2 regions of the Desulfonauticus submarinus genome follow, and region 2 is predicted to be linked to the other one. Evidence: predicted binding sites of a transcription regulator. Region 2 holds the regulator's gene; the other holds the start of a gene.
What was found. Region 2 encodes sigma-54, which starts transcription at its own class of promoters, with help from an activator protein. Its sites were predicted from a motif close to CTGGCACGGNNNNTGCTT; they were not measured.
Positions count from the first base shown of each region.

Region 1: fliR (flagellar biosynthetic protein FliR) is a predicted target of sigma-54. The motif match lies at 5,965-5,982, and genes of this name have one in related genera.

Region 1 covers NZ_FNIN01000002.1:30,470-42,997, reverse strand. The annotation lists gene BLP60_RS02660 (FliA/WhiG family RNA polymerase sigma factor) at 1-178, opposite strand, end outside; gene BLP60_RS02655 (MinD/ParA family protein) at 129-941, opposite strand; gene BLP60_RS02650 (flagellar biosynthesis protein FlhF) at 953-1,990, opposite strand; gene flhA (flagellar biosynthesis protein FlhA) at 1,980-4,082, opposite strand; gene flhB (flagellar biosynthesis protein FlhB) at 4,098-5,165, opposite strand; gene fliR (flagellar biosynthetic protein FliR) at 5,175-5,954, opposite strand; gene BLP60_RS02630 (M23 family metallopeptidase) at 6,128-6,952, opposite strand; gene BLP60_RS02625 (tRNA lysidine(34) synthetase) at 7,105-7,836, opposite strand; gene BLP60_RS02620 (ABC transporter ATP-binding protein) at 7,953-8,882, shown strand; gene BLP60_RS02615 (ABC transporter permease subunit) at 8,885-9,649, shown strand; gene BLP60_RS02610 (GldG family protein) at 9,651-11,000, shown strand; gene BLP60_RS02605 (DUF4340 domain-containing protein) at 11,015-12,280, shown strand; gene rpoZ (DNA-directed RNA polymerase subunit omega) at 12,334-12,528, shown strand, end outside.
Region 2 covers NZ_FNIN01000001.1:83,572-96,099, reverse strand. The annotation lists gene BLP60_RS00515 (rod shape-determining protein) at 1-780, opposite strand, end outside; gene BLP60_RS00510 (GAF domain-containing protein) at 786-1,733, opposite strand; gene BLP60_RS00505 (DUF6485 family protein) at 1,736-1,945, opposite strand; gene BLP60_RS00500 (hypothetical protein) at 2,071-3,780, shown strand; gene gcvT (glycine cleavage system aminomethyltransferase GcvT) at 3,792-4,868, shown strand; gene BLP60_RS00490 (RsmE family RNA methyltransferase) at 4,876-5,610, shown strand; gene BLP60_RS00485 (PTS sugar transporter subunit IIC) at 5,546-6,178, opposite strand; gene BLP60_RS00480 (PTS sugar transporter subunit IIB) at 6,255-6,704, opposite strand; gene BLP60_RS00475 (PTS sugar transporter subunit IIA) at 6,725-7,135, opposite strand; gene rapZ (RNase adapter RapZ) at 7,137-8,015, opposite strand; gene BLP60_RS00465 (PTS sugar transporter subunit IIA) at 8,015-8,464, opposite strand; gene hpf (ribosome hibernation-promoting factor, HPF/YfiA family) at 8,468-9,007, opposite strand; gene rpoN (RNA polymerase factor sigma-54) at 9,031-10,464, opposite strand; gene lptB (LPS export ABC transporter ATP-binding protein) at 10,599-11,321, opposite strand; gene lptA (lipopolysaccharide transport periplasmic protein LptA) at 11,314-11,832, opposite strand; gene BLP60_RS00440 (LptA/OstA family protein) at 11,816-12,355, opposite strand; gene BLP60_RS00435 (KdsC family phosphatase) at 12,348-12,528, opposite strand, start outside.

The DNA.
Region 1 (12,528 bases), on a different contig from region 2:
GTAATTTGCTTTTTAATCTTAAAGCAATAATTTTTATTTTTGGAGAATAACACTTTACAATTTCTTCCTGCTCTCTGGGAGAAAGAGAGGAAAACTTATTTCCTGATTGTTCTAGTATTTTCCAAGGGTTATTCATTCTGAAAAAGGAGTTTCTTCCAGAAAAATTTAATGTTTCCATCTAATTCTCTTTTTTTAGGCCAATTTAAGATGGTTTTTGCTATTTGATTGATAACTTTAGTAGATTTTAGACTTTTATCTTGCATAAAAGGTTTTTGTTTTTGAACATATTTTCTAATCTTTTTTTCTAAAGGCACAATTCCTAGAAGGTTTAAAGATACACTATCCAAGAATTTATCACAGGCTAGATATAATTTTTTAAATGTTTCTTTGCCTTGAGCTAAATCTGGAGCCATATTAATGATTATTTCAAAGTTATTAACTTTATGTTTGTTTTTAAGAATTTTAATCAGAGCGTAAGCATCTGTTAAAGATGTAGGTTCAGTAGTCATTACGATTATTCTTCTTTCCACTGCAAGATTAAAATAAATTACATGATCGTGGATACCTGCTCCTGTATCTACTATGAGGTAATCAACTTCATTTTCTAAAGGATCCATAGCTTCTAATAATTCAAGTTTTTGCCCATTAGATAAAGTAGTCATTTCTAACATACCAGAAGCAGCAGGTAAAATAGAAAAGCCAAAATCTGTGGGATAAAGGATTTCTTTTAATTTTTTTTCTCCTCTAAGTAGATGGAGAAGGTTGTATGGAGGGGTTAATCCTAAAAGTACATCTATATTTCCTAATCCTAAATCTCCATCCAAAAGAACAACTCTTTGGTTTAAGCTTGCAAGCGCATAAGCTAAACTTACAGAGATGTTTGTTTTCCCCACACCACCTTTGCCAGAAGTCACAGAAAATACTATTGGAGCAAATGCCATTTCAATTCCCTCTAATTTATTTCTCTTTTAAATATGTATCGTAATATTTTATCCTTATTACCCATAAAAGAAGAGTTTTTTAACTGACTTCCATAACTTAAAAATGATATAGGTAAATTATAGTCAACACAAAAGTTTATTATACTTCCTAGTTTTGTAGCTTCATCAAGCCTTGTCCATATTAAACTTGAAATTTTATTAATTCCTACTTTATTTAAAAATAATTTTAGATAATTTTCTTCATATACAGGGCTTAAGCTTACATGCAAACAAGAGTTATTTTTTTTCAAACTTAAAAATTTTTTAAATTCTTGTAGTTGATGAGGTAAATCTATAAAAATATAATCATAAGGAGCATTTTGCAGGGTGTCTAGGTTTTCAGGTGAAATTTTTTTAAAGTCTATATCAATTAGGTTGGCATAGTGCTCTAAAATAAGCTTGCCTTCTAGATTTCCATTTAAGGGATAAGCAAGTAAAATATTGGAAGGATTTAGTTGTTTTAGTTTTAAAAGCATTTTTAAAAGGTTTGATGTTTGACCACAACCTGGAGGTCCTAGGAAAAAGTGAATTTTTTTATTTAAAAAATTTTTAGGCCAGGGTTTAACTTTTATTTTTTCTTTTAATACTCCTAACAGGGAATTATCTTTTATATTGGTTAGAGAAGATATTATTTTTATTAAAATTTCTTTTTTTACCCCTTGTTTTTCAAGATAACGTATGGCCTGAGCATATTTGGCTGGTAATTTAAGTTTGGATTGAGGTTCTAAAAGAGTAAAAATCGATTCCTTAAAGTTTTCCCATTCTAGCATAATGGTTTTAAACCATTCTTCTTGAGGGACAGTCAATTTAGCTTCAGGAAGAGAGAGATTATTTTTTTTTGAAGAGGGGTAATTCTCTGAGGATTCTATAGCAACGCTTACTTTATATGTAGTAGACCCATTTTTCCCTATTGTCTCTGTATTTAAAATTACTGCTTCTGGTCCCATTTCTTTTTTTATTTGGGCCATTAGAGAGGAAAGAGATTTTCCTTCAAATGTTCTAATTTGCATTGTTTAGACTCACTTGTGCTATTGTTTCTAATTTAATATCTGGAGGAATTTCTGTTTGAGAAATCACAGGTAAAGTGGGTATAAAGCGGATTAAAATTTGGGCCAAATGAGGTCTTAACACTGGTGGTACTAAAAGCACGGGTTGACCATCTTTTACTACAATATTTTCTAAAGTTTGGTTGATGCGCTGGATTATTTTATGGGCAAGATTGGGATCCATTGTTAAGAAAGTGCCTGAATCTGTTTGGTGGAGGCTTTCTTGAAACATATTTTCTATTTCTTGATCTAAAAGTATAATGGGTAAAGTGTTATCTGCGCTTAAATAAGGCTTGACTATAGTTCTAGCCATGTTTTGACGCACATATTCTGTAAGTTGCACAGGATCTTTTGTAGTTTGACCATAATCTGCTAAAGTTTCAACAATAGTTAAGAGATCTCTAATTGATACGCCTTCTTTTACAAGATTTTGTAAAACTTTTTGAACTGTGCCAAGAGATAAAATATTTGGAACAAGGTCTTCCACAGCTTTTGGGGCTCTTTGGGAAAGGTTATCTAAGAGGTTTTGTACTTCTTGTCTGCCTAGAAATTCATGTAGATGACGTTTAAATATTTGGGTTAGATGAGTAGTTATAACTGTAGCTGGGTCTACTACAGTATAGCCCGCTAAAAGTGCTTCTTCTTTTCTGTTTTTAGGTATCCAAAGGGCAGGCATGTTAAAAGCAGGTTCTAAAGTTTCAATCCCTTTTATTTTGTGTTTAATATCTCCTGGATCAATGGCCAAATAGTGATCTATTAAAATTTCACTTTTAGCTATTTCGTTTCCTTTAATAAGCACTCTATATTCGCCTGGTTTTAATTCTAGGTTGTCTTTGACGTGAATAGCAGGGATAATAACACCCATTTCTAAAGCAAATTGTCTTCTAAGAGATTTAATTCTAGTTAAAAGGTTACCATTTTGTTCTTCATCTACCAATGGAATTAATCCATATCCCACTTCTAGAGAAAGGGTATCTAAAGGAAGAAGTGCGGTTACTTCTTCTGGAGAATCTTGACTTTTTTGAGATTTGCTTGCTTGTGTTTGTTCTTGTTTTGTTACTCTAGCTTTTTCTTTGGCTGCAATAAGAGAGAGCATAAATAGGACGCTAGCAAGAATCAGGAACGCAATAGTAGGCATGCCTGGGACCAGAGCAAATAAAAGTAGAACACTAGCTACTAACTTTAAAGCTCTGGGATGCATGGTAAGTTGCCCTAAGAATTCTTCACCCATTTGGGCTTCTGCTGCAGCTCTACTTACAATAATACCTGCTGATGTAGAGATAATAAGAGAAGGAATGGTAGAAACAAGACCATCTCCTATAGTGAGTAAAGTATATGTTTGAGCAGCTTCTTGCCAGGGCATACCCTTTTGTAAAACCCCAATAAAAAAACCTCCTATAATATTTATTAAGGTAATAAGCATACCTGCTTTTACATCTCCTGAAACAAACTTACCTGCACCATCCATTGCTCCATAAAAATCAGCTTCTCTTCTAATTGCTTCTCTTTGGCGTCTAGCTTCGTCTTCATCAATAATACCTGCATTTAAATCTGCTTCAATGGCCATTTGTTTACCTGGTAAGGCATCTAAGGTGAAACGAGCTGCTACTTCTGCAATTCTGGTTGTACCTGTGGTAATAACCATTTTATTTAAAGCGAATAAAATTAGAAAGATAACAATTCCAATAACATAGTTGCCACCTACCACAAAGTTCCCAAAGGCCTGAATTACTTTACCTGCAGCTACAGTCCCTTGATCGCCGTTTAAAAGGATAAGTCTGGTAGAAGCTACATTTAGGGCTAATCTTAAAAGAGTGGTTATAAGCAAAAGAGAGGGGAAAATAGAAAATTCTAAGGGAGTGCGCATAAACATTGTGGTAATAAGGATCACAAGGGCAAAAGAAATATTAAAGGCCAACATTACGTCTAAAATAATTGTTGGCATGGGAATAAGCATTACAAAAAGTATAATTACAACGCCTGCCGCAAGTAATAGATCGCCCTGTTTAGAGAATCGAGAGTAATCAATATTAATAGTTGGGACTTTTACTGCCATTTTTTTGACCTAATTTTACCTTTGTTTTTTGTATTTATAAAGCTGAGCTAGTACTGCTGCTACTGCTCGATAAAGCTCCTCTGGAATTGTTTCTCCTATCTCTACACTTTTATACAAGGCTCGTGCCAGAGGTTTATTTTCTTTGATAGGGACATTGTTTTCTCTAGCGATTTCCTTTATTTTTTCAGCTATCTTATTAGCTCCTTTGGCTAGGACTATAGGGGCAGGTGCTTTTGTAGGATCGTATAAAATAGCTACAGCAATATGGGTAGGGTTAGTGATAACTACATCTGCTTTTGGTACATCTTGGAGCATTCTTTTTTGCATAACTGAAAGCATTTTTTTCTTTTGTTTGTTTTTTATAGTAGGATCACCCTCAGCCTGTTTGCGTTCGTCTTTAACTTCATCTTTGGTCATTTTAAGGTTTTCTTCATAATCCCATCTAGTATAAGCGAGGTCAGCTAATCCAATAATAAACATAGGCACAAGAGCATAAATGGTCATTTTATAACCAGTTTGGAGAATATAACTAGATATTTGAGGAATAGATGCATAAAATAAATTTAAAATATTATGGGATAACTCTGTTTTAAGAATTATATAAGGAGCTATTCCTACAAAAAGAGCTTGTAAGACGCTTCTTAACATATTGATAAGGGTTTTCACATCAAAGAATAATCTTTTTATACCATTTATTAAGTTAAAATTTTTAAATTTTGGTTGTAATGGCTTTGTTGTCCACAACGGACCAACTTGTAATCTTAGGCTAACTACTGATAATAATAGTATAAAAGTCATAATAGGTAAGACCATTATAGCTATTTGTTTGCTAGAGTATATTAGTAAGTGAAATATATTTTCTCTATTTAGAGAGATATTAAAGCTTTGCTTTATAAAATATAAATACACTTCTGATAACCTTTCACTAATAAGACCTAGTAATATTTTCAGTCCAATTAGTCCCCCTAGTATGGATATTGCTTTATTTAATTCTCCGCTTTTAGGAACATTTCCTTCGTTTCTTGCTTTTCTGCGTCTTTTAGGAGTAGCTTTTTCAGTTCTGGAAGGATCTCGTTGGGGCATTGTATTCTCTTAATGTATCCCTTTTAAAATAATTGAAAAATATTTATCAAGATGCAGAATAAAATCCTGCATATATAGAACCATGATTTCAAATAAAAATCCTAAGAATAAAAAGCCAACTATAATTTTTAAAGGAAATCCAACAAAAAGGACATTCATTTGTGGGGCTGCTCTTGATATTAGGGCTAAGGCTAGGTCAATTAAAAATAAAGCCGCCATAACTGGTGCAGCAATCTTGATCGCCAAGACAAAAATTTGACTAGAAAAATAAAGCATATTTTTTACTAAAAAAGGAGAGAAAAAAACTTGCCCTGGGGGAATAAATTTAAAGCTTTCAGCAAGACCTCTAAGTATAAATAGATGCCCATTTAGACTGAGAAAGGCTAAGATTGAGACCATATAGAGAAAATGAGCTGTTACAGCCTCTGATACTCCAGTAATTGGATCAATTACGTTAATCATAGCAAATCCCATTTGAAATCCTACTAACTGTCCACCTGTTTGAATGGCAGCAAAAAGGAAATGAATAATAAGCCCAAGGGTTAGGCCCAACAGAGCTTCACCAAATATCATTAAGCATATATTTAGAGGATGAGCAGGGAAATAGTGAGCTGGGAAATTAAGATAGGGCCATAATGCAAAACTTAAAGTTAAACAAATCATAACCTTAATCTTATTTGGAATAGCGCCTGCTCCAAAAAAAGGAAGAAAAAAGAGAATTATACTTACTCTAAAAAGAGTAAGAAAAAAACTTAAAATTGTATCAGGAGAAAAATTAAAAAGATTCATGCTGGTGAAAAAGCAAAAATAAGGCCACAATAGAAGAGAGGAATCTTTAGAGACTTAATAAATATAAGAAAAAGATAAAATTTAACGATATGAATTTTTTGAAGGAAAAAACAGATTTTTGAATAATTTTACTTTAAAAAAGAATTCACTAAAGAGCAGGGCAACATGGCAAATTAATTTAAAATATAATGCAGAGGATTTACTGGAACTCCGTTTATTCGGACTTCATAATGTAAATGAGGTCCTGTTGATCTACCACTATTTCCCATATAAGCAATTATTTCGCCTCGTTTCACTCTTTCGCCTTTTTTTACAACTGCTTTCTGGAGATGTGCATATCTTGTGGTTATACCATTCCCATGGTCGATTAATAAAGAAAGTCCATATCCACCGTTTACTCCATAAAACACTACCACGCCATCTGCAGGGGCAATAATGGGAGTACCCACAGGTCCAGATATATCTAATCCTTTGTGGAATTCCCGTTGTCCTGTAAACGGAGAAATTCTATAGCCAAATCCTGAAGAAATCCATCCTTGGGTTGGCCAAATAGAAGGAGTAGAGGCTAGAATAGCTTGTTTATTTTTTAGAAGTTCAATTAATTGTTCTTGTCTAACCTTCTCTAATTTAGTTTGCGTAGTAAGTTGTTCTAAAAAGTTATGCATTTTTCGAGCAAGAGCTTCTTGGCGATAAGATGGGATGAAGTCAAAAGTAAAGGAGTTTTCTGGTGTTCCTCCAATTGCTTCTAAAAGATTTGTACTTCCTTCTAAATTCATCATAACTCTTAATTTCCTGTCTAATTCACTCATTTTAGCAACATTGGACTCTAGTTGTTTTATCTTTTTTGCAAAAGAAAGAAGTTGAGAATTTTGTTTTTCTAATTTTGCAGCTGTTTTATGGTAAAGATTTTGTAAATTAGTATAATTAATTGCTCTATATCCAAAATAAATATTTACTCCCGTAATTCCTACAAAAAGAAAAATAAATAAATAGAGCATCCATCCTTTAAGAGTGATTTTTTTGCTTAAACCTTTTTTGTCTTTAAAAATTAGAATTTCGTATTTTTGAGTTAGCATGGCCTTTTTTAGAACTTGATTTATTTTTTAACTATATATGAATAATAATTTTTCTATATCTATGGGGATATTTTTTAAAAGTCAAGTTGCCAACGCCGTATTCCTCGAAAAATATTTTTTACTAATCTCTTTTCAGGTGCAATAGTGGATAGAATATGTTTAAAGTAACTGCGTTTAGTAGTATTAGCTGAAGGACAAGGATTTTCCCATATAGGAAGTTTCCATTTTTTGGCAGCTTGAACAATAGTTTTTTTGTCTATTGCAAGAAGAGGCCTAATAACAGTTAATTTTCCATTAAAAAATGACTCCTTAGCTTGAAGACCATCCACTCTCCCATTTTGAACTAGGTTCATGAAGAAGTTTGTTACCAAGTCATCAAGAATATGTCCAAAGGCTAAATGTGATAGTTTATACTTATTGCATAATTCAAATAGTTTTTTTCTTCTTTCCCAAGCACACAAAAAACAAGGAGATTTTTTTAGGTTTTCTTGAGAGTGGGCTTTTGGCCCAATGTCAGTTATTTCTATATGAGCAGCAACTTGATTATGATTTAGCCAATTTAAAAGGGGTTTATGGTTTGTAGGTGAAAAACCTGGATTTAAGTGAAGTATCATTAGTTCAAAATTAAAAGGTACGATTTTTCTTCTAATAATAAGGGTCTTAATAAGTACCCAAGAATCTACACCTCCAGAGAGCGCTACACCTACGCGTGCACCTTCGTAAAGCATATTTTGGCTTTGCATAAGTTTGCCACAAAGGCCAATAACTTGCTTTTGACTAAAGTGTAATTTTTTAAAACGTCCCATGACTTTATAAGTTTAGTACTTCTTATCTGTATCTTGACACTTTAAAATCTAGATTTATAATTTAAGGTTTAGATTAATTCAATTTTTTTCTACATGTCTGAAACAAGGAGTTTTTTATGCTGAGGGTGCAAGGGATTGATTTATCTTATGGAACACAGCAGGTACTTTTTAATCTTAACTTTAATCTCCATCAGGGAGAGATTTTAGGTTTTTTAGGACCTAATGGAGCTGGAAAGTCTAGTACTATGAGGATATTAACTGGGTATTTGCGGCCTTCAAAAGGAGAAGTATTTTTTTTAGATAAAGATGTAAGCAAAAATCCTCTTTTTTTGCGAGAACACTTAGGATATTTACCTGAAACTGCTCCTATCTATCCTGAGTTAAAGGTTGAAGAATATCTTAAGTGGGTAGCTGAAGTAAAATCAGTAGAAAATATAAACAAAGAAGTTGATAAGGTAATAAGAGAGTGTGGGTTAAAAACAGTACAAAAAAAACTTATTCGTTATTTAAGTAAAGGATACAGACAAAGAGTTGGTTTAGCTCAGGCACTGTTAGGAGATCCTAAACTCATTATTTTAGATGAACCAACAGTAGGTTTAGATCCTACCCAGGTGAGAGAGATAAGGAACCTTATTAAAGAGCTTGGGAAAGAGAAGACTATTTTACTAAGTACTCATATTCTTTCAGAGGTAGAATTATTATGTAAAAGGGTAATAATTATTAATCGGGGTCGCATTTTAGCTGATGAGAGTTTAGAAGAACTGGTGAAGAAAGCGGGTGAAAAGAGATTTATTTTATTGCTTTCAAGAAAAACAGATTTGAATATCTTTAAGGAAGAAATTGGCGATTGTTTTTCTTTAATAGAATTAAAAGAAGTAACAGATGGATATAAATTGGAATTAAGTCAAAAGAGAGAAGGTGATTTTAGGGAGAAAATTTTTGCCGCAGCTATAAAAAGTAATGGTGTGCTGTTAGAGCTTTTTCCAAAGCGTTCTAGTCTGGAAGAAGCATTTGTAAAGTTGGTTTATAGCGGGGAGGAGCAGTAAAAATGAAAACTTGGACCTTAGCAAAAAAAGATTTAAAGATTTTGTTTAGTTCTCCATTGGCTTATATAGTTTTAGCATGTTTTTTATTTATTTCTGGTTATTTTTTCTTAAGTTTAGTTGCCCAGTATCAACTTTTTAGCCTTCAAGCCATGCAAATGCAAGGTATAGAGAATTTTACTCCCCAAGAGTGGATTATTCGGCCTTATCTCCAAAATTCTGGAGTTATTTTGTTATTTTTTATCCCTCTTATTACCATGAGAGCTTTTAGTGAAGAGAAAAAATTAGGTACATTTGAATTGCTGCTTAGTTATCCAGTTAAAGAATACCAAATAGTGCTTGGAAAGTTAATGGCTGTAGGTATATTTATTTTTGTGGCTCTTGTTTTAAATGGTGTAGGTCCTGCTTTGCTTTTTGTTTATTCTCAGCCTGAATTTTTATCTACTTTAGCAGGATATAGTGGTCTTTTTCTTTTAGCCATTGGATTTGTTTCTTTGGGATTGTTTTTATCTTCTCTTACTGAGAACCAGATTATTTCAGCCTGTCTTAGTTTTGGAGCATTATTGATTTTGTGGCTTCTAGCGTGGATTAAGGATATAGTTCCAAAATCTTATCAAGCATTAGTTAATTCTTGTTCCTTATTAACTCATTTTGAATCTTTTGCCAAAGGAGTGATTTCAGGTGTAGATTTAATTTATTTTCTCTCTTTTATAATTGCTTTTATTGGACTCACTTTAATTAGTTTAGAAAACCAACGCTGGAGAGTTTAAAATGAGAAGAATTCAGATATTTTTTACTGTTCTCTTGGGTTTAGTTATTTTAGTAGGAGTGAATGTGTTGGTGCAAAAAGCAGATTGGCAGGTAGATTTGACAAAGAATAAACGCTATTCGCTTTCTAATCAAAGTAAAAAAATTGTCCAAGATTTGAAAGATAAAGTTACAGTTTTGTGTTTTTATAGGCCAGGAGAAAGTGGTAAAAAACATTTAGAAGAACTCTTAAAATTATATGCAAGGGAAAGTAAAAATTTTTCTTATGAGTTTATTGATCCAGATAGAGCTCCTGCCTTGGCTAAGGAGTATGATATTTATCAGTCAGGACAAGTAGTGGTGATAAAAGGTAAAAAAAAGGAAAAACTTTTGTTTCCTAATGAGGAGAAACTTACTAATGCCCTCATTAGACTTTGTAATGAAGAGAAGGGAAAAGTTTATATAGTTAAAGGGCATGGAGAAGAAAGTTTAAATGGAGGAGAGAGAAGTATTGCTAAGTTGGATTCAATATTGGCTGAAGAGGGGGTTCAAGTAGAAGAGCTAAGTTTGCTTGGCTTAAAAGAAATTCCAAAAGATGCTCTGGCTGTATTAATTTTAGGTCCTAAAAAAGATTTTTTAGAAGTAGAATTAAAGCTTTTACAAAAATATTTATCTAAAGGCGGAAGACTTTTTATCGCCTTAGCCCCTGAGGAGAAGACCAATTTGACTTCTTTTGTGACTTCCCAATTTAAAATTAAGGTTCTAAAAGGGTTTATTTTAGATCCTGTGGGTAAATTAGTAGTTGGTAGCTTTATGGCAGCGTTGGCTCAAGATTATCCATATCATGCAATTACTGATAATTTTAATGTTCTTACAGTATTTCCTACAGCTTTAGGTTTTGAGTTAAAAAAACAAACTAGCTCCAATAAATGGAAGGTAGGGCCCTTGCTTCAAACAGGGCAAGGAGCTTGGCTAGAAACAGATATTGAGTCCTTAAAGCAGGGCAAGGCAGAATTTGATCCCAAGGAAGATATGCAAGGTCCTATAGTATTTGCATTTTGGGCAGAAAGGTCTTTAAATAGTGAGAGTAAAACAAAACTAAAGAGTAGAGTTTTAGTATTTGGAGATGATGATTTTTTTACAGATAAATATATAGGCATTGGTGGTAATAAAGATTTGCTTAGGAATGCTTTGAGATGGATAAGAGAACGAGATGCATTTATTAGTATCTCTAAGCCTAAGATAGCAAATTCATTTTTATTTCTAAAACCAGGAGAGAAATGGATTTTAACCTGGGTCCCGCTTGTTATTTTGCCTTTAGTCTGTTTGTTTATGGCTATTTTGGTCGTTGTACGAAGAAGATGGGAGAAATAGGGGGATGATTTTTTATGAAACGCATTTGGATTTTATGTATAGTGGCTGTACTTGTTTGGATAGGAGTATATTGGGGAGATAAAGCTACTAAGAAAGAGCAATTGCAATGGCCAAATTTTTCAAAGCAAAGAATAGATCAAATTGTATTTCCTAATTTTTCTTTACTTAAAAAAGAAAATAAGTGGTGGGTTAAAAAAGCAGATAAGTTGTTTCCAGCAAATAGTTCAGAGATAGAAGCACTTTTTCGTTTTTTAACCCAGAATAGACTAAAAAGGATAGTTGGGACAATTAGCACTAAGGAATGGACCAATTTTGGTTTAAAAGAGACCCAAAAAATAGTTATAAAGGGGGATAAGTTTAATTTTTCTTTAATTTATGGAGATGAAAATCCAACCAAAGATGGAATTTATGCTTTAACCTCTTTATTTCCTAACAAATTGATTTTGTTGCCATGGGAGTATAAAACAAAATTTAAGGGACAACCAAAAGAATTTTATCAACTCCACTTATTTTCTTTTCAAGATGAGGATATCCTTCGTTTAAAAAAGTTTGAAAATAAGAGTTTAAAGTGGGAGATTAAACGCATAGGAAGCTCAAGCTTTGTTTTTGCAAATCCACCAAGTTTAAAGAGATATAAAGTCAGTGTAAGTGAGGCTACTTCTTTGTTTTTTAATTTAGCTTCTTTGCAAGGGACTGATTTTGTGGTAGACCCAGATAAACCCAAGCTGCTTTTTACTTTAGAGTATACTTTAAAAGATTATTCTAAAGGAAAACTTTATATTTTAAAGTCAGGACAAACATTTTTAGCTAAATGTCCTCAAAAAACATGGTATTATATACTTGACCAATCACGGGTAGATAGTCTAAATAAAGACGCTTTTTTGTTACGAGATCGTCATTTTCTTTCCTTGGACGAGGATAATGTTAATAGAGTAGAGATCTATACCCCAACCAAAGATATTTCTATTTATAGAAAAGAAAAGTCTTGGTATGAACTCTCTTCAAATAAAGAATTTTATGGGCTTAATTTGATTTTATGGGAGTTAAAAGATTTAGAATATACTAAGATTTCTCATAAGAGAGAGGTGGTAAAAGGTACAAAAAAATTAGTTCTAATTCTAAAAGATGCTAAAAACAAAGAATTGTTACAAGTTTCTTTCTGGCCTTCAAAGGAGGCTAAAGATAGGTTTTGGGTAAAAGTTAGAGGACGAGATGATATTTATTTAGTAGAGACTGATTTAGTACAAGAAGTGCAAAACAGGTTAAAAGATAAGTTTTAGGCTGTTTTTATTATAGAGAAGAAGTTTTAATTTTAAAGATTAGAGGAGGAAAAATGGCCCGCATTACAGTAGATGATTGCTTAAAACAAGTTAATAATAGGTTTGTCTTAATTCATATGACTATAAAACGAATAAAGCAGTATAAAGAAGGATATAATCCTTTGGTTAAAAGTAAAAATAAAGAAGTTGTTACTGCTTTAAGAGAGATAGCTGCTGGGAAGGTATTATTAGCAGACGAGAGTTTGGAA
Region 2 (12,528 bases):
ATTAACAGGTTCAGCAATTGCTTCCCTAATATGACCATCTGTAACTTCTACAGATTTTGGCGTGCCATCTATTAAATTTTTCCCCAAAACTCGACAAATAAGCTTTTCAGAAAGAGGATAAGCTGACCCTACTCTTATTTTAATTTCTTCAGCCATATTTTCGCCAATAAGTACCTTAAATTCTTCTTGCATATATCTTTGAATAGACTCATTCATTTCATCACCTGCAACTCGAACAGATTCAGCATAAGCTATAGCAGATAAAGAAATCACTGCTACCTCTGTAGTGCCACCGCCAATATCCACTACCATATTCCCTCTAGGTTCATGAATAGGTAAACCTGCTCCAATGGCAGCTGCCATTGGTTCTTCTATTAACTTAACTTCTCTTGCCCCAGATTGAAGACCTGACTCGATAACAGCTCTTTTTTCTACCTGAGTTATTCCAGAAGGAACTCCGATTACTAGCTTTGGTTTGAACAACTTAAAACCTTTTATCACTTCCTTTAAAAAATACATTATCATAACTTTAGTAACTTCAAAATCAGCAATTACTCCATCCTTTAGTGGCCTAATAGCTCGTATCTTATCTGGAGTTCTACCTAAAAACTCTTTGGCCTCATTTCCAACTGCTAAAACTTTATCTCCTTTCACATCTACAGCCACTACAGAAGGTTGGTTTAAAACTATACCATCCTTAGGAGTATACAAAAGAGTATTGGCAGTTCCTAAATCCATAGCCAAACTTTTTCCAAACATTCCAAATAATTTTCTCAACATAAATTTTACCCTTTTGCTTTGTTTTTAAAATACAAATCTTCTAAAAATAAGCTTAAGTAGTCTTTTAAAGCATACAAAAATTCTTCTAACTCGCTATCTATCTCCTTAAATTCATCATCAGCTATCACTAAAACAGACCGAGTTTTCTTATTAACTTTGAGAGGTAAGCAAACAAAACTCCTAAATTCTATTCTACTATCTTGTCCAGCTAAAAGACACAAATCTCTTTTACCATGTTCACTCCTAATAATATCTTTTCCATAGTTAAAAACCCAGCCAAGTAAGCCTGTAGACATAGGATATTTTTCCCCAACCTGAATACCCTCTATTTCTTTATTCATTCCTTCTACTAAAAAAGCCTTGCCCAATTCATCCCTAACCACAAAAAAAGCATACTTAAATCCAGAAGCATCTTGAAGAATCTTTAATAATTTTTTCAAAAATTCATCCCATCTTAATGACTGTTTTGGTAAAGAAATAGCTAATTTTAAATAAGTATAATATAATATCTTTTTAAATTCTAAACTTGCTTGACATAATTTCTGATCTAATAAATCTATTAAATCAGCAAATTGAATCAAAATTTTTAAATCTTTCTCACTAAAATGATGTGTTCTCTTACTGTCAACACATAAAACTCCTCTTCCCTCTGGGAGAGGACATCCCATAAAAGCCTTTATTTTATTTTCCTCGCCTTTCTCATAATATCCTAAGCATGATTGCTCCCTGTTGAACTTATTTAGTCGCAACGGTTTATCATGCTTTAAAATCCACCCTACTAACCCACAACCACAATCTACTTCTATATCCCGAGATATACTATCTCCTAAACTAAAATGAGACTTCAAAATATACTTAGAATCAGTTATTCTAGAAAAAAATACTGCAGAATACGCATCAAAAACAGTACAAACCAAAGAAAGTATTTTATCTAAACACCCTGTATTAATCATAATTACTTTATATGGCGTTGACAGTAAAATTCAATAGAACGATTATATGTTTTCTCTTCTTCTTCTGTAAAATAACAGGCTGGAAGCTCTCCTCGTTGCCGATGATAATGTAAACATTCACAACAAAGTCCATGTCTAGGACAACCAGGATATGTACACGTACAATAACTAGCATTTATCTTTGCTCGAGGACACTTATCTGTTTTACTCATAGTTTCCTCCTTTTTATAAATTCAGTCCTTTGTAAGACACAGCACCTAAGAGGTCAATACAATTTAAGTATTGAATATTTTTCTCTTTTGAGCTAAAGAATATTAGTTTTTTTAAGGGAGCTAAGATGGGTTTAAAATCTTGGAAAGAACTTTTTACGCAAATACCTAATACAAACTGGCTAAACAATACAACTCCCTCGTGTGCGTGCAAATTAAACTCCATTGCTAATCTAAAATTTTTTTTAGATATCGTCCAGATAAAACTCTGTTTAGTAAAACCCTACTTTACACTCCCTAAATATCCCATAGTAGAAGCACGAGAACTTTTACCCTCTTTTGAAGCAGATTTGTACGAATATGAAAACCTCCCTGGCTTTAGTTTAGTAGCGCTTGAAAGAAATTTAGATTATTTCAATGAAATTTTTCAATTTGATATTCTTCACTCTTTAAAAGAACATGGTGAAAATCAAGAAGTATGCCCTCTTCCTGATATAATTCAAGAAAACAACCTCAACACTTTTTTAGCCAGACTACCCAAAACACTTCAAGAAAAATTTAGAACTAAATTTAAGATCCAAGACTTAACCTCTCTTGCTAGTTATCCAGATTTATTACCTTTTATTCTTCAAATGGATAGAGGCCATGTTTTGGCCTTAAACGGGGAAAAAAACTTCTATCTAGCAGGAATTTACGCCTCATTTCCATCAGATTTAGATACAGAGCTCAAAAGATTTGGGTTAAGGATAAAAAAATTTAAACCCAATGACAACATTCTTTACGAGTTAAACCGCAATTTTGTTTATCAATTTTTAATGGAACTATATGGTTTTCCCATTGTCTCGGAAAGAAGAACCTCTGCTGCTCTCTTTGCTCGCAGACTTTATAAACTGGGAGAAAAATTTCTTATTAGAGTTTTAGGCCAATCAGATAGAACTATTACCACTCTTTATTATCATCCTAGCAATAAATTTTATCCAAAAGTTGAAAAAATAGCTTTGGTAGAAGTTGATAACCCTAAAAAAGATGTCCACTCCTTTTTAATGAAAAACGGATTCTATCTAGATGAAAAAAGAAAAGTAGTTATCTTAAGAGTATTATATAAGCAACATAAGTATGACCCAAATAACATAAGAGAAGATAGAGCTTTATCAATTAGTGAACAAGAAATCATACATCCTTTAACTGGAGAGGTTATAAATAATATCAATATTATAAAAGACACCTATACTTTAGTGCTAAAACTTAATGACATAATTAAAGGCGAATTTACAGGTAGAGTAAAATATAAGAGAGAAATTGTTGAAGGAACAGATACACACGAAAAAAGGTTAAAATTTTTATATTCTTGGTTATCTAAACATCAAAGAAGAATTATAGGATATTCAGATGAATTTTATGCTAATGTTACAAAAGTTTTAGATAATTATCTATTAAACTCTGATATGTTTGATATTTTTAATGAATATAATCTTCTCTATAGAGAGGTATGGGAAAAATATAGTTATATTAGACAAGCAAGAAAAATAAAAACCTTAGAAGACTTGAAAAATAGAGTGTATAACAATAAAAAAATTGACTACCTTACTATGTTAGAATTATGTATACAAATTTTAAACGACTTACGATTTGAAGCTGTAAATTATTTTGAAGATATTATTTCTAAAGCTATCTCGATAATTGAAAAAATCTTAAATGATAGATACTTACAAAAAAAATATATCCAACAAAAAGATGAAAAGTTAACAACATATGGCCTAAAAATAAAAAAACTTTACGGAAGATTAGTAGCCTTATTTGACGAACTAAAAGCAATCCAAAAAAATAAAGTGCAATAAAGGAGAAAATAATGACATTACATAAAACACCACTTAATTCCTGGCATAAAAATAATAAAGGAAAAATGGTAGAGTTTGGCGGTTGGGAAATGCCTGTTCAATATGAAGGAATAATTAAAGAACATAAGCATTGCAGAGAAAAAGTGTGTATTTTTGACATATCTCATATGGGAGAATTTATTGTCTCTGGTAATAATGCTAAAGAAGAATTGGCTTCTATATTAACGCATGATTTTGATAAGTTATCTCCAGGAAAATGCAAATATGGTTTTATGTTAAATGAAAATGGCGGCGTTATTGACGATCTGATTGTCTATGAACTTAGCCCTACAAGCTTTATGATAGTAGTAAATGCAGCTAGAATAGAAAAAGATTTTAATTGGTTAAAAGAACATTTAAAAACCAGTACAATAGAAGACAAATCTTTTGAAACTGCTAAAATTGATGTTCAGGGTCCAGAATCCATTCAGGTTATAGAAGAGGTATTTAAACAAGACTTTCATAACTTAAAATATTTTTCTTTTATCCAAACAAAGTTTAAAGACTTCTCTATTTTAATAAGCCGTACAGGTTATACAGGTGAATTAGGATACGAGCTTTACCTACCATGGGATAAGGCCGAGCTCATATGGACAACCTTATTATCTCATTCTTTAGTAAAACCAGCTGGTTTGGGAGCACGAGATACACTACGTTTAGAAGTGGGTTTACCTTTATATGGACAAGAATTAGATGAAAATCATACTCCTATAGAAGCAGGATACGGATTTTTAATCACTTCTCAAAAAAACTTTATTGGAAAAAATAATTTAGCTAAAATCAAAGAAAAACTAATAGCATTAGAAATTAAAAGTAGGCGTAGTCCTAGACATAATGATATTATTTACTTTGAAGAACAAAAAATAGGCAAAATAACCAGCGGCTCTTTTGCTCCGTCATTAGGACACTCTATCGCTCTCGCTTATGTAAAAAAAGAATATGCTGATAAAGAAAATTTTTCTATCAACCAAGGGAAAAAAGAACTTCCAGCCCAAAAAACAACTCTTCCTTTTTATAAAAAGGGCACAGCAAGAATAAAATTAATTTAACATTCCAATGCCTAGGTTAAATTCTTTTTATCTTTGTCCTCAAAAATGGACGCCCCCTTTTCATTTGGACAAAGAGGAAAGTTATCACTTTTTAAAAGTATTAAGAGGTAAAAAAGGGGATATTATAAGACTTTTTGATGGCCAAGGAAAAGAAGGTCTTTTTAAAGTAAAAAACATTCAAAAAAAACAAATTGAATTAGAATGTTTAAATATAAAAGTGCATCCTGAACCTCAAAGTAAAATTATCGTAGGATTAGCATGGCAAAGAGCAAATAAAAGAGATCTTATTTTAGAAAAATGTGTAGAACTTCAATGTTGGGAAATAATATTTTGGCCCGGAACATATTCTCCACCTTTTCCTAAAGAAAAAAAATCTTCTTGGGAAAAAAAAATAATTTCTGCGGCCAAACAATCTCAAAATTTATGGATCCCTCAAATTAAACTCTATTCTAGTTTAAGAGATCTCTGTTCGAGCTATGATACTATTGAGAATAAGATCTTCTTTTGGGAAAAAGAAAAAAAAAATCTTATCTCCAACTTCAAATTTAGAAAAGACATTTTAGTAATAATCGGTCCAGAAGGTGGATTTTGTCCCCAGGAATATAAGTTTTTAATTGAGCAAAAATTTTTACCTATATCTTTAGGTAATTCTATTTTAAGAATAGAGACAGCAACTATTATAGGTTTAGGATATTTATATTTATCCAACCATTCCAAACAATTAAATAACAAAAAAGAATAAACATAATACCTAAAGATAAAACTATATATAACTTTTGTAAGCGTAATCCTAATACAGCACCAACTAACGATATAATAAATAAAACATTCCAAGTTAAAATTTTTGTTTGTGGTATATAAAAAGATATATATTCGTATATATAAAAACTAAAAATCAAAACAACAAAAAAGATTATAAAATTCATTATAAACATCTTTCCAATAGAAGATAATATTATATTAGACATATTTATCTCAGAACGTAATTTTAAACTTTTTAATATTTTATTATAAATATAATTATTCCATTGCCTAGTTTTAACTTCAAACCAATCCCAAAAATAACTAAATAAATTAGCCATAATAATAATAAATAAAATATGATTTAAGCTTTTTACTTTGAAAGTATATACTATAAATAGACTGATTATAGTAGAAACAATATGTTGTGGAGGCACAAATGTTCCAACAGGAAAAAGATCTAACCAAAAAAGCTCAAAAAATATTCCTATATTTAGATAAGGAAGGTTATCTTTAAAAACAAGAGACCAAAAAAAAGATAAAACTAAGGGTCGTTCAAAAAATCCTATATTGATTTGAAAACGAAAGGCAGAAAAAAGAGCAAAAAAAAACTAATTAAAAGAATTATTTGATAGTTTAAAAAGCTCATAAAGTAACCTGTACCTGTTTATGGGGAACGCACCTAAAATCTAAGCTTACTCCCTTTCTAATTAAATAACGTAAACAAGAAATATCCTCCTTGCTTAAAGCAATATGATCACAAACTTGTTCTTTGCCTGGTTCATAATGAAGATTACCAATATTCAATATCTTAAAAGTAAATCCCCTGTCAAAGGCTATCTTTGCATCAGCACAATTAGCAAATAGAACCAGAGCATCTGTACATTTTTTATTTTTTAAAAAAGTCAAAACTTGTCTTAAAGAAAGAAAATAAATATCTATTCCTCTTGGAACAGCTAGACGCATTATATCTTGTTGAATGGTATTAGCTGCTAAAGGATCATTTACTACAAGGATAGTTTTTGCATTCACATAAGGAAGCCATGTTTCTAATACCTGGCCATGAAGCAATCTATTATCTATCCTAACCCACATACTCTTTACCCATCAAGAAATTAACTGTTTACTGGGTTTTTTAATATTTCTCCAGCAACTTTAATCCCCTGCCTTCCAGCCTTTTTTAATTCACTCGCCAACTCTAAAAGAGACAAATTTCTAGAGGTAGCAGCTTTTATAAGTATAGGTAGATTAACACCTGTAATAACTTCTAAATTAGACTTCTTACCCAATAAAGAAAGACTCAATGTCGTAGGCGTTCCACCAAACATATCAGTAAAAACCAATACCCCATCTCCATTATCTGTGAGTTTAACAGACTGCTCAATTTCTTTTAAAATTTGCTCTATTGGTCTTTTAGCATCCACACTAATAACAGTACAGTGTGGAATATCCCCTACTATCATTTCAGCTGCATTCAAAAGTCCATCTCCAAATTTACCATGAGTAACAATTACAAATCCAACCATTTTAACCTAACTCCAAATGACGATGTTCTACTGATATTAAATATTTTTTCTCTCTTAAAAACAATGCTATTAATTCTGTAGTAGCAACAGATCTATGTCTTCCTCCAGTACAACCAAAACCTATGGTAAGTCTATACCTTCCCTCCTTAGCATAAAGAGGTAAAGTAAACTCTAAAAACTCTTTTAATTTTTCTAAAAATTTTTTAGATTCCTTATTTCCATAAATAAACTCTTGGACTATCTTTTCTTGACCAGATAAATCCCTAAGCTCTTCCTTAAAATAAGGATTTGGCAAAAATCTTAAATCAAGGACAATATCTGCTTCCAAAGGGACACCATACTTAAATCCAAAAGAAATAAGATGAACTCGAAGCCCTGCACAAACACTATCATGACATATCCATTTCTCTTGTAAAGTGCGTCTTAAATCATGAATAGAAAAAAATGTAGTATCAATAACCAAATGGGCCTTTTCTCTAAGCACAGAAAGTTTTTGTTTTTCTTCCAAAATAGCTTTTTCTAATCCTTTACCCTCACTACTTAAGGGATGGGGACGTCTTGTGGTAAAATATCTTTTAACTATTATCTCTTCACTGGCCTCTAAAAATATAAGTTCAAAATAAACATTTCTCTTTTTAAGAGTTGACTCTAATTCATCCCAACCAGACCCAAAATCAAATTGTCTAATATCAATTCCTAAGGCAAGACCACGATATTTTTTAAGAGAATTTTGTTCAAACAACTCAATTAAAGGTTTTATTAAAGAAAAAGGCAATCCATCAATACAAAAAAAACCCAAATCTTCAAAAACTTTCAACGCTGTACTTTTACCAGCACCAGATAACCCACTTATAAGAACAAGAGAAAATGTATAATTCATTAGACACCTTTTAAAAGCATATACAATTCACCTTTATCTTGAGCTTCTAAAAATGCTTTTCTAAAACTTTCGTCTTGTAAAAGACGAGATATATAGGCTAAAATCCTAAGATGCTCTCCAAGATTCTCTTCAGGAGCAAGCAATAAGAAAAAAATGTGCACTGGATTCTGATCTAATGATTCAAAGTCTACTCCTTCAATACTTCGAGCTACTAATAAAATTACTCTATCTATTCCTTCTAGCTTAGTATGGGGGATAGCAACTCCATTGCCAATGCCTGTAGTGCCCAATTTTTCTCTATCAACTAATAGTTCATAGACATTTTTATCTTGAAGAGATGGATATAATTTCTCCACATACTTAACCATTTCTGCCAGGACATCTACTTTAGTCCTGGCAGAAAGGTTTGAAATAATTAATTTTTCATTAATATAATTAGATAACTTCATAAATTATATTCCTGGATCAATTAAACCAAAATTTCCATCTTTTCTTTTATAAATAACATTTACCCTTTCATTCTCTGCATTTAAAAATACTAAAAAGTCATATTTTAAAGTATCCAACTGCAAGGCAGCCTCTTCCACACTCATTGGTTTTGGTTCAAAATGATCTGTTTTTTCAATAATAGGACCACTTTTTTCTTCTTTATTAAATTTAATAATATCCATTCTAACTTTAGTCTTACTTTTACTTTTATGTTTATCCTTTGCCTTTTCTCTTATTTTTCTAACCTGAGCTTCTAGTTTATCTAAAACCAGGTCTACACTAGCATACATATCCTCATTTTCTTCTGTAGCAGAAATATGTAAATTTTTAGCAGTTAAAATTGCCTCTATTATATGTCTATATTTTTCTACTTCAAAGTTCACTTGAAGTTCAGGATTATCGTTTTTGCTTAGATATTTGGCTAATTTTTCAAATCTAGTTTGAGCATAACTTTTTAAATGATCAGACGGCTCAAAATTTTTAAAATTAAATTTAATTTGCATACACGCCTCCTAACAGTTTAAGGTTAAAATATCTTCTTCCTCCTTGAAGAAGAAGGAATATTTAAAGCAGCTCTATATTTTGCAACCGTTCTTCTTGCTATACTAACTCCTAACTCTTTTTGTAATCTTTTGGCAATAGCCTCATCACTTAAAGGCTTTTTTTTATCTTCTGCATCAATAATCTCTTTTATTCTAGCTCTAATACTCTCAGAACCTACATTACTACCATCTTTGGTACTAAGTCCACTATTAAAAAAGAATTTTAACTCAAATAAGCCAAAAGGAGTAGAAATATATTTATTGCTTGTTACTCTGCTAATAGTAGATTCGTGCATACCAATATACTCTGCCACATCCCGTAATGTAAGAGGTTTTAAACAAGAAACACCTTTTTCAAAAAAATCTTTTTGAAAATAAAGTATACTTTCTACTACCTTATACAAGGTCCTTTGCCTTTGCTGTAAACTCTTAATCAACCAAACAGCAGAACGCATTTTTTCTTGTAGATATTCTATATCTTTACTTGAGTTCTTTTTTTTACGCCCCCTCTTAATTTCTATTTCTTCAAATAAAGGATTTAAACGTAGATTAGGAATACCATCTTCATTTAATAAAATAACAAACTCATCTTCATATTTAAACACATATACATCTGGACTAATATAAACAACATCTTCATTAGAATATTGAGATCCAGGATAAGGATCTAATGACTTTAATATCTCTATATATTCATGTAACTTTTCTTTTGAAATACCTAATTTTTTTAATATATTATCAATCTTTCTTTTTTCTATATCCTCTAAATGATGCTCTACTAGCAAATTTAATATAGGATCATCATAGTCAAAATGTTTTAATTGAATCAAAAGACACTCTTTTAAGTTTCTACTTGCTATCCCAATAGGATCAAACTGTTGTATCCTTTTTAAGACTTCTTCTACTTCCTCCTCTTTTACATCTAAAGATGATGCAATCTCTGAAGTATTTACTGTCAGATATCCTCTCGAATCAAGATTACCTATAATTTCTCTACCTATTTCCTTTTGTTTCTCTGTAAAAGGAGCTAAATTTAATTGCCACAGCAGATGACCTTCTAAACTAGGCTTAGGAGCATACCTAGCTTCTACAGAAAGTATTTCTTCTGGAATTTCCAATTCCTTATAATCCTTAGAAAAACTAGAAAACTGGCCCAAATAATTTTCCCATTCGGCATTTTTAATTAAACTTTCTTCTTCTACTTTAAATTCAGAAAATTCATCTTCTTCCTTTTGTATCTTTTCAATACTCTCATTATTCTCAGCTTCCTCTAAAAGAGGATTTTCTAACAGCTCCTGTTGAACTAAATCTACTAATTCTATTCTCGAAAGCTGCAGCAGCTTGATTGCCTGCTGAAGTTGAGGAGTCATTACTAGCTGCTGACTAAGTTTTAATTGTTGTTTCAACTGAAGAGCCATATTTATTCCTTCTAAATAACCTAATTATTATAAATATAATCAACAAATTCTATGGTGTAAATCTTTTAATAGAAACAATATCATGAGGGGCATTATCTTACTAAGATTATTAAGTTAAAAAAATTTAAATTTAATCACAAAGAAAAAGTCTCACCTAAATATAGTTTTCTAGCCTGAGCATCATTAGCAATATCCTTAGGACTTCCTTCTAAAAATACTTGCCCATCATAAACCAAATAAGCCCTATCGCATATTCTCAAAGTTTCTCTCACATTGTGATCTGAAATCAACACCCCTATATTTTTCTCTTTCAAACGCATAATAATCTTTTGAATATCATCTATGGCGATGGGATCAATACCTGCAAAAGGCTCATCTAAAAGAATAAACTTAGGGCTTAAAATTAAACATCTTGCAATTTCTAGACGTCTCCTTTCTCCTCCAGACAAATAAGAGGCTTTTTGTTTAGCCAGTTTGCTAATACCTAATTCTTCCATTAATTCTTCTGCTCGTTCTTTTTGTTCCTTTTTACTCAATTTAGTATACTCTAAAATAATAAGTAAATTTTCCTCTACAGTTAGCTTTTTAAAAATAGAGTTTTCCTGAGGCAAATAACTAATTCCCAGTTTAGCTCTTTTGGGCAAAGATAAAAAAGTAATCTCTTTCCCATCTAAAAAAACTTTTCCTTTTGTAGGAGAAATTATTCCCACCAACATATAAAAAGTAGTAGTTTTTCCTGCCCCATTTGGCCCCAAAAGACCTACAACCTCTCCTTGCAAAACTTCTAAACGAATACCTCGAACAACTTCTCTCTGACCATAACGTTTTCTTAAGTCTATCCCCTCTAACTTACTCACCTTTCTTATCCTTTAAATCCTGAAAAAATATCGCTTCCACTCTTTTCTTTTTACTACCTAGAACCTCCACTGAGCTATTATTAAGATAAAAAACTATTTTTTCTCCCTTAATCTCATTTTTCTTTTGTCTCAGTTTTGGCTCTAACTCTAAAACAATCTTTTGAGATGCAGGCCAATAAACAGCTTTACCACAAATAGCAAACTTATCTTCCTGTTGAATTTTTACATTATTCCTCGCAATAATCTTTTCTATTTTCTGTTTCTGAGCAGAATTTGCTAAATCTAAACTCACCTTATTTGTATTCCCCTTTAAATATACATCTATTTTATCAGCCCATAAATTTAATTTTCCTTGAACAACGTGAACATTACCTACAAATTCTACAATATTTTTTTCCTTTTTATAGACCATTTTATCAGAATCAATCTTAATAGGCTCTTTATTCGTTTCTGCCCAGCATATAGCTTGAAACATTAAAAAAAACATTAATATATTACATATTGTTCTCATTTTCTAACCACCATATACTTTTAACATTTTTTAAAATATAAAAGCTATTACTTTTTATATCAAATAAAGCTTTATTGGATATTACTTTAAAATAATTATCTTTTTTCATCTCAAAATTATCATTCATAAATATTTTCTTTTTATTTTTATCATAAATAAATTTATCACAAAATAAAATAACATCACTCATTTTTATTTTTACACGCGGATATAATAAAATAAGAGAGTTATTATCTATTATTTTGCCTTCATCACTATATACAAAAATATGTTTATCTAACATATACTCAAAAACTATATTTTTTAATATTATCTCCTTTCCTACATAGTCTGCTTGCTTCGCCTTAAGCTTCCATTTTAACTTTCCACTATTTCCAGCCAAGAGTTCAATCCCTTGTAGATGCATTTTACCCCTAATTTTACTAATTTTTAAAGAAGAAGGAACTTCCTCTTTTCCAATAAAATAAAACAAAATTAAACCAAGTAAAAAAATCAGACCTATAGTACCAATTTTTTTAATCAAGACTAACCCACTCTTTCCAGACAGCATCTAATTTATTTTGCGCAGTCAAAATAAACATAATGGCTTCTCTTACTGCTCCATGCCCTCCTTTTTTAGAACTAACCCAAAGAGCAAGTTTTTTAATTTCTGGTACAGCATTAGCCACTGCCATTGGCAATCCCACTTGTTTTAGA